One region of the Bacillus cereus group sp. RP37 genome, then DNA from elsewhere that is predicted to be linked to it. Evidence: riboswitches for the same ligand, from Rfam matches in the RefSeq annotation. Region 1 holds a riboswitch; each other region holds the start of a gene.

Region 1 (3,157 bases):
TATTTTTCAATGGCCATTTATGGTTATATATTTAACGTTTTGGACAATGTATGCTTTAACTTACCCTATAATAGGGGAATTTAATTCATTTGAATCGAAAGTGATTTCCATATATTACTATCCGGTGGTTAGAACTAGCTAAACCCTATTAATATCAGGATAAACATGTAAATAGAAACAAATCAACGAGAAAAGTTGACTTATTAGTCACATTTTTTAGTATTCATTTTAAGGATTTCCTGTATAATACAATTTGAAAGAAAATCTATGGTTTGACAAGAAACACTCTTTTCGGTTTTGCTCACTGAAGGGAGTGTTTTTTTGTAGCCAAAAACTCCTCTGTACTCATTACATTTGCATATACTCCATTTAAACTAGCTAAAATTGTGTTATGAATATAAACGGCTGGTATAGTAGCACTCTTAAAGGAAAGATCTTTTGTAGCACAAGCATCATGTATAACGGTACATGGAAAGCCGAAATCAAAAGCAGCCCTTACAGTAGCATCAATACACATATGAGTCATCATCCCGCATATGACGACGTGCTCAATGTCTAAACGTTGTAATTGTTCTAGAAGATCGGTTTCGCGAAAACTATTTGGATAATGTTTGAGTATAACGGTTTCTTCTCTAAGTGGGCGTACGCTTTCATGAATATGTACACCCTCTGTATTTGGTAGGAAAAAAGTAGCGTCATCTTTTATTGCTACATGTTGGATATGAAAAATAGGTTCGTTTTTCGTTCTAAAGAATTGTAGCAGCTGGCTAGCATATTCGCTTGCTTCTACTGGATTACGCAATTCCATCTTTCCATTCGGAAAATAATCATTTTGAATATCAACGAGTAAAAGAGCTGTTTTCATATATTTATCTTCCTCCGATTTCATATTCAAATAATGGTATTCAATGTATAGAGAGGATTCTCCTTTTAAAAAATATGAAGGAGGAGAATTTTACATAACTTTAAAAATTACTATTTGTATTGTGATTTTTTATTTGAAAATTTCAATAGAGGAATAATTAATATTTTTCTAAAAAAATGTATTGACTCTTATTATTCTGAGTTCTATAATGAGAATTAATTAAACGACAATTAAATCGATACATTCTTATCCAGAGAGGTGGAGGGACTGGCCCTACGATACCTCAGCAACGGGTTTTTTAATACCGTGCTAACTCCAGCAAGCCTTATAAAAGGCTTGGAAGATGAGAAGATGTGAACGAGTACATATAAGTGCTCTCCTTCTTATCTTTATGGTTGATAAGAAGGAGAGCACTTTTTATTTTACCTCGAAAGCTCTACTTCAAGTTTTTACAGCATATAGGAGGGGAAAAAATGATTTTTTTTAACAATGTAAGTAAAGTATATGAATCAGGTGGGCAATCTGTTCATGCGGTGGAGGATGTAACGTTATCAGTTGAGAAGGGCGAAATTTTCGGCATTATCGGTTTTAGTGGCGCTGGAAAGAGTACGTTATTACGCTTAGTAAATATGTTAGAGAGACCAACGGCAGGAACGATTTCAATAGATGATAAAGATATTACATCCTTATCGACGAAAGAATTACGGAAGCTAAGACAAAGAATCGGGATGATTTTTCAAAGTTTTAATTTATTTAATTCAAGAACAGTGTTTGGGAATATTGCTTATCCATTAAAATTAGCGAAAGTACCAAATCATGAGATAAAAGAAAGAGTAAATGAACTGCTGAAGTTTGTAGGATTAGAAGATAAAGCAAACTATTATCCAGAGCAACTATCAGGCGGACAAAAGCAGCGTGTTGGTATTGCAAGAGCACTTGCAACATCGCCAGACATTCTTATATGTGATGAGGCAACATCAGCTTTAGATCCAGAAACAACGACAGAAATTTTGAACTTATTAAAGAAAGTAAATCGAGAATACAATGTAACAATTCTTCTTATTACACATGAAATGCATGTTGTGAAAGAAATTTGTCACCGTGTAGCTGTAATGGAGAAGGGAAAGGTTATTGAAGAAGGAAAACTGTTTGACGTTTTCACACAACCAAAAACAAAGACAACTCAAAACTTTGTACGCTCTATTATTAATGATCATTTACCGGAAAGTGTTCTAGGGAAAATTCAAAATGGTGGACAGATTTATCGCTTAACATTTACTGGTGAAGAGACAGGGCAGCCAGTACTATCATATATCGCGAAAAACTATAACGTCGATGTAAACGTACTGTACGGAAATATTATTGAACTTCAAAATGTGCTATTTGGAAATCTACTTGTGGAACTGCAAGGTGAGCAGAAAGAAATTCAAAAAGCATTACAACATCTAAGACTGCAAGTGCAGCTGAAGGAGGTAGAAGCTCATGCGAGTTGATTGGAGTATATTTTGGCCACGCATAGTAGATGCGACGGGGGATACCCTCTTAATGGTAGTTGTAACCCTTATATTTGCTACAATCCTTGGTATACCTCTAGGTTTACTATTATATGTAACGAGAAAAGGAAACTTTTTAGAAAATAAATGGGTCTTTTCTATTCTTAATATCATTATTAATACAATTCGCCCGGTTCCATTCATCATCTTCTTAGTAGCTTTAAGCCCACTAACAAGAAGCGTTATTGGAACGACGATTGGAACAGCAGCAGCAATTTTCCCAATGACGTTAGTCGCTTCGATTGGTATTGCGAGAATGGTTGAAACAAATCTTGTTTCTGTTCCGAAGGGGGTAATTGAAGCAGCGCAAGCAATGGGAGCTTCACCAATTAGAATTGTTTTTGAAATTCTTGTGCCAGAAGCGTTAGCGCCATTGATCTTAGGGGTTACATTTATGACAGTTGGTTTAATTGAATTTTCTGCAGTTGCTGGGCTTGTCGGTGGTGGCGGTCTTGGTGACTTAGCGATGACATATGGTTATCAACGTTTTGATACATCAGTTATGTTCGTAACGGTCGTTTTACTTATTATTCTCGTACAGGTAGCTCAAAACTTAGGAAACTACTTTGCGAAAGTCTTTTTACGCAGATCATAAAAAGGAAGAGGGGAAAAGGAAATGAAGAAAATTTTAGCATTTGCATTATCAGCAATCGTAGGGATTTCAGCGTTAAGCGGCTGCTCAAGTGGGGACACGGGGGCAGGAGCAAAAGAGAAAACAGTTCGCATTGGTGTAACTGGA
Region 2 (3,157 bases), 5.0 Mb from region 1:
AAGTGGTAGAAAGGCAATCCATTCATTAAGAGATAGGGAACCCTCCCCAAAATCAACGATAAAGGATCCACGATTATCAAATTTACTAAGTAATAAATAAACGGAAAAACCAGCGAAAGTGGTAGCTAAATATACAATTGCTTTTTTTCCTTTAGAAAATTCGTTAATTTGCTCACCCTCATTTTCATTTGGAGCTAAATAACCGAATAATGGCGCGTTAAAAATTACACTTAAAGTAGCACCGATTCCAACCTCTGTTAGTTCATTCATTCCTTTTAAGGCGAATGTAAAGCGATCGCCTACCCATGTACAAAGTCCACCGATAATTCCAACAAGTGCTGCTTCGGGACCTAAGCTAGCTCCAAATATTAAAACGATAATCGCAGTTAAAGTAGCTTTATGTACAAAACGGTATTCAATTCTACCTGTTTTTTTATATTCACCCATTACTTCCGGCATAAGACGTGGATATGTGCCGAAGTATTTTTGGGTTAAACCAACGAGAATCCCACCGATAGTTGTTACACAAATAGTGTAATAAGCGGGAGAAGAGAAAATAGTAGGTAAGTATCCCCAAATAAAGTGAATGCCGATATTTATTGTAACTAAAAATAACCAGACTGTTGCTCCTACTATAGAGCCTAAAAGAATGCCGTATAGGACGAGCATATAGTGCATGTCTTTTGTATTTGTCATGTGATACCTCCGTTATGTAAGTTTTAATGTCGAAAGGATTAAATATACTACTGCGAAATGAGATGAATATGTATAGTATCTTTTTGAGAGGTTGGCTTATTCAATATATTGAGGTCTCGTGAGAATTTGGAATGTATACAGTTAAACTACGTATTTAATTCTATATATTAATCGGGGGTTTTAAAAGGTCTTTTTCAAATGAATATGGAATATATTTCTTTTGTTATGCATGTAAACTTATTTGTAATTAATTTTGAACATTCAGAAAAACCAATTGACATTAGGAAATTATTGCTATAAAATCAACGGTAATTGCATAGTCTTATCAAGAAAAGGTGGAGGGACAGGCCCGATGAAACCTTGGCAACAGCCGTATAACGGAATTGTGCCAAATCCTGCAGGTAATAATCCTGAAAGATAAGAAAGAGCCTTTAGAGCGTGTTTTCAAACTGCTCCTTTCTTGTTTTCAGGAAAGGAGCAGTTTTTTTATTTTGTATAAAAGAAAGGAGAATGAGAGATGGGAGAATCATGGGGAAAAGGAACAATTTGTGTGCAAGGTGGCTATACACCAAAGAATGGTGAACCGCGTGTTTTACCGCTTTATCAAAGTACAACGTATAAATACGATACTTCGGATGATTTAGCGGCGCTATTTAATTTAGAGGCAGAAGGATATATCTACACGCGTATTGGAAATCCTACTTTAGCTGCATTTGAGCAAAAGTTAGCGGATTTAGAGGGTGGTGTAGGAGCTGTTGCAACGGCTTCTGGGCAGGCTGCTATTATGCTTGCCGTTTTAAATATTTGTAGTAGCGGAGACCACTTGCTTTGTTCTTCAACAGTTTATGGCGGAACGTTTAATTTATTTGGAGTGAGTTTGCGTAAGCTTGGTATTGATGTTACGTTCTTTAATCCGAATTTAACTGCTGATGAAATTGTGGCCCTTGCTAATGATAAGACGAAACTTGTTTATGCAGAATCGTTAGGAAATCCAGCGATGAATGTTCTAAATTTCAAAGAATTTTCAGATGCAGCGAAAGAGTTGGAAGTACCTTTTATCGTGGATAATACATTAGCAACTCCTTATTTATGCCAAGCATTTGAACATGGAGCAAATATTATCGTTCATTCTACGACGAAATATATTGATGGTCATGCAAGTTCTTTAGGTGGCATTGTTATTGACGGAGGGAACTTCGATTGGACAAATGGGAAATATCCTGAACTTGTTGAACCGGATCCAAGTTATCACGGCGTAAGTTACGTTCAAAATTTTGGTGCAGCAGCTTATATTGTGAAGGCACGTGTTCAATTATTAAGAGACTACGGAAACTGTATGAGCCCATTCAATGCGTATATTAGCAATATCGGCTTAGAAACGCTGCATTTAAGAATGGAGCGTCATAGTGAAAATGCTCTCGCAGTTGCTAAGTGGCTTGCTAACCATGAACGTATTGAATGGGTGAATTATCCGGGATTAGATAGTAATGAAAATTACTCGTTAGCACAAACGTATTTGAAGAAAGGTGCTAGTGGTGTTTTAACATTCGGCATTAAAGGGGGATTAGAAGCAGCGAAAGAATTTATCGCAAATGTAAAACTAGCAACTCTCGTAACGCATGTAGCTGATGCGCGAACTTGCGTCATACATCCTGCTAGCACAACGCATAGACAATTAAGTGCTGAGGATCAGCGTTTAGCTGGCGTCACATCAGATTTAATTCGTTTATCGGTCGGTATAGAAGATGTTTCTGATATTATTGCAGATTTAGAAGCAGCGCTAGTCGGAGGCAAAGAACATGCCGATCATAATTGATAAAGATTTACCAGCTCGCAAAGTGTTGCAGAAGGAAAATATTTTTGTAATGACGAAGGAGCGAGCAGAAACACAAGATATCCGGGCATTGAAAATTGCTATATTAAATTTAATGCCTACAAAGCAAGAAACAGAGGCGCAATTACTTCGTTTAATTGGCAACACACCGTTGCAATTAGATGTTCATTTGCTTCATATGGAATCGCATTTGTCCCGTAATGTAGCACAGGAACATTTAACGAGTTTCTATAAAACATTTCGTGATATTGAGAATGAGAAATTTGATGGACTTATTATTACGGGAGCACCAGTTGAAACTCTTTCTTTTGAAGAAGTAGATTATTGGGAAGAGCTTAAACGTATTATGGAGTATTCAAAAGAGAATGTAACATCTACGCTTCATATTTGCTGGGGGGCACAGGCTGGTTTATATCATCATTACGGCGTTCCAAAGTATCCTCTTAAGGAAAAAATGTTCGGTGTATTTGAACATGAAGTCCGTGAGCAACATGTGAAATTGTTACAAGGGTTTGATGAATTGTTTTTCGCCCCGCATTCTCGTCATACAGAAGTACGAGAGAGTGATATTAGAGAGGTGAAAGAATTAACATTATTAGCAAACTCTGAGGAAGCGGGTGTGCACCT
Region 3 (3,157 bases), 2.9 Mb from region 1:
ATTTATAATCCTTTCCCACTCTATCTCCGTAAGATGTAACGCCTCAAATGCAAAAAAGTCTTCACATATTTTTTCAATTAAATCTGGATTGTTCTTAAGGAAATTCCACTGTAATGCTTTAGGAAGAAAATATGTTTCATATTCTTTACTTCCTCTTACCACCTCATCAACTTCTCTTTCACAAATCCCTCTTATTAGATAATCATTTCTTAATTGAATCGTCATTTGTTGAAATGTTTCGCTACATTTTTTCAATTGAAGTAAACATGTAATATACGTTCGCAAAAGTTCGTTATCATACCCACAACAGTTTAGAATACGATCGATTTCATTCATAATGTACGAGCCTTTTCTTCTATTTGTACTAACCATTTTTCCCGCTTCTCTAGTTTACTCGTTTTCACTGATTGGAACACTGACCGTTTTATATCGCGAATACCGCAAAAACGTAAAACGCCTCTCTTCATCATAATCCAATCTGCTGATCGGTATAATAATGCGACGTACCATAAAGGCGAGTCCAACGTATTAATAACCCACGCTTTCTTTCCGTTCAATAATCCTTTCGGCAGGGCACCTTCATATTTATAAGCAAATCCAGCTACGAAAATGCGATCAATAAATCCTTTTAAAATAGCAGGCATCCCCCACCACCATATCGGATAGATGAAGAGAAGCGTATCTGCCTCTTCCACTAATTTTCTATATCGCGCTGTCTCTTCCTCATTTACTAAATCACGTCTTTTCTTCTCTTCATTAAATACAAGGACTGGATCAAATTGTTCCTTATATAAATCAAGTACCGTAACCGAATGATTTGTTTCTTGTAATCCTTTTTGCACATGCTTTAAAATCGCCGCGTTAAAACTGGAAGGACTAGGATGAGCGTATACAATTAGTACATTCACTACAAAACAACTCCCTCTATAAGTTAAAGTTTCCCCTTCTTTAACATCTTCTCTACAATTTGTACGTTTTTCGAACTTTGTAATAAACGATTTAATACTGTAAGTAACTCTTCCTTTTCTAAATCTTTCAGTTTCTCTTTTACCGTACTTTCACCAGCACCTTGAATATCATAAACAACTGCCGCCATATGCTTGCAAAGATTCTCATAAGGACACTCGCAGCTACTTTCTGTAAAATCTTCAAGATCAATAATCACTTCATAGTTTCCTGCATTTCCAGTAACGAAAGCAAAAACTTTCTTATCGTGTATTTCAACATCTTCTACATGTCCATCTTCATAATATTCGTATCCTCTATCTACAATGTATTTCGGAATCCATTTCGTTATATCATGTAATAAGTAAGCGTACATAACAACACCTCTTCCTTTAATTCCCTTTTGACTTCCAAAACCCTGCATGTTATTCTAATAACTGTCAAATAGTAAGTCTATATGACAAAACGACTGACACCTATTCGGCGGAGGTGTCTCTTTTCATTTGCAGCCGATATGAAGTGCCTCTTTCAGGCACATTCAATCTTTGACACTACACACTCAACACCATTCCCTTGTATCAGGCTGCTTCAGCAGTCTTTTACTCTACATACTTCAAAAAAAGAGAGCTTAGCTCCCTTTTCTCGCCTTATAAAATACCCCTTTTTCAGTATAGAGATATTCATCAGCTAATGTAATTTTCCCATCCAGTTTCAGTTCATCTAATAGTCTTGATAAATAAAATTGATGTAACATCTTTTTCGTGAATTTTCCTTCATGATGCGAAACGATATGTTCTTGAATATCTAACAATGATATTGGCTTATCTTGCTCTATCATATATTCATAAACTGTACTACGCAGTTTTACGTATTTTTCGAGTGTCACAGTACTTCGCAACCCCTTTCTTCTTAATATAAATTTTCGTAATCGGTTTTTTTGACAACAAAAAAACCTCTCCGATAAGAAGAAGTTACGTATATATCTTCGTCTTATCTCCCAGAACAAATATGTTCTGCTGGAATTAGCACCTGCATCGCGGTTGCTGGGTTTCATCGGGCCAGTCCCTCCACCTCTCTGGATAAGAAAATATTCACTTAAATCTTACTATACGTAATTTCATTTCAATTGTCAAACAAATACAACAAATTATATTTTCTTTCTTCCTGTTCATACTATACATATATGAATATGCAAGGAGGAGTATGAAATGCACGAAAATGCTCGCGGATATGTACAAGATTCTTTTCAATCATTACAAGAAGCAAAACATTGTTTAGAAGCAGCGCTACAGACCGTTGAAAAAGATTTTAATCGCGCACGTATTGAACAATCCCTTTATGCGATCGAACAAGCTATTCAACGTTGTGATTACACGGTTCACATTTTAGAACAAGATTGAAAAAACTTCCCATCATAAGATGGGAAGCTTTTTCAAATGGCATACTTCATAATTATTACCGTTATGATTAAAAAATATACAGAATTAGCAATTTCTAAAATACCTACTTTTATAATAGAAATTTTTTTACCGTACAACATAATTGCTCGCATGACACTTGGTATAAAAATAAGAGAACACCACGGATTCATAGCAAATACAATGATTGTTAATACAATATGATAACCCCAAGATATAAAACGATACTTCGGGTTATTTTTCTCACGTATCATCGTTTTCACATAAAACGTACTTCCTAAAAAATATAAAAATGATATAAGTGCAATAAATAGTGCTGTTTTATCTATAAGTTTCATTGAAAAATAATAACTAACTAAACCGCCAATACAGAAAACAATAATCGCACTAATGTCATTTAGTAACGCTCTTTCATTCTTTTGACGAGCGTAATACATATTTACAATAAATAATGGAATCATTACTGCTACGAATAAAAGGATGCGCCATTCATATAATAGAGAAATCATTCCAAATACGAACGCGATGATAAAATATACAATTGCAGCATGTAACAACTCTTTTTTTCGTCTTTGCTTTATGTACATAAGAAATGGATACGTAGCTAAATAGATAAAGAACCAAGCTAAAAACAATGGAATATGATACATAGTAGGTTTCCCAAGAATAACACTTACTAGAAATGGTATAACGAGCATAGCCCATGCACCGTGTTGCTTCGGAATAACTAACTTCATTAACTATACACCTCCCTTTTGAAAATAACTCTCACCTACTATTATACAAATAATTTT

What was found. Region 1 has a riboswitch for S-adenosylmethionine ahead of QCI44_RS26500 (methionine ABC transporter ATP-binding protein). Riboswitches for the same ligand answer to the same signal wherever they lie in the genome.
Region 2: it holds a riboswitch for S-adenosylmethionine, as region 1 does, so the genes downstream of both, QCI44_RS00435 (bifunctional O-acetylhomoserine aminocarboxypropyltransferase/cysteine synthase) here and QCI44_RS26500 (methionine ABC transporter ATP-binding protein) in region 1, are expected to answer to the same signal.
Region 3: it holds a riboswitch for S-adenosylmethionine, as region 1 does, so the genes downstream of both, QCI44_RS11320 (hypothetical protein) here and QCI44_RS26500 (methionine ABC transporter ATP-binding protein) in region 1, are expected to answer to the same signal.

What each region holds. Positions count from the first base shown of each region.
Region 1 is NZ_JARVHP010000001.1:5,045,207-5,048,363, reverse strand. It holds gene QCI44_RS26505 (cysteine hydrolase family protein) at 302-865, opposite strand; SAM riboswitch class I at 1,109-1,215, shown strand; gene QCI44_RS26500 (methionine ABC transporter ATP-binding protein) at 1,339-2,358, shown strand; gene QCI44_RS26495 (methionine ABC transporter permease) at 2,348-3,013, shown strand; gene QCI44_RS26490 (MetQ/NlpA family ABC transporter substrate-binding protein) at 3,035-3,157, shown strand, end outside.
Region 2 is NZ_JARVHP010000001.1:90,210-93,366, forward strand. It holds gene QCI44_RS00430 (chloride channel protein) at 1-696, opposite strand, end outside; SAM riboswitch class I at 1,016-1,120, shown strand; gene QCI44_RS00435 (bifunctional O-acetylhomoserine aminocarboxypropyltransferase/cysteine synthase) at 1,214-2,512, shown strand; gene metA (homoserine O-acetyltransferase MetA) at 2,496-3,157, shown strand, end outside.
Region 3 is NZ_JARVHP010000001.1:2,136,647-2,139,803, reverse strand. It holds gene QCI44_RS11335 (hypothetical protein) at 1-336, opposite strand, end outside; gene QCI44_RS11330 (NAD(P)H-dependent oxidoreductase) at 333-908, opposite strand; gene QCI44_RS11325 (SWIM zinc finger family protein) at 932-1,369, opposite strand; gene QCI44_RS11320 (hypothetical protein) at 1,574-1,831, opposite strand; SAM riboswitch class I at 1,933-2,031, opposite strand; gene QCI44_RS11315 (hypothetical protein) at 2,154-2,345, shown strand; gene QCI44_RS11310 (YwiC-like family protein) at 2,378-3,100, opposite strand.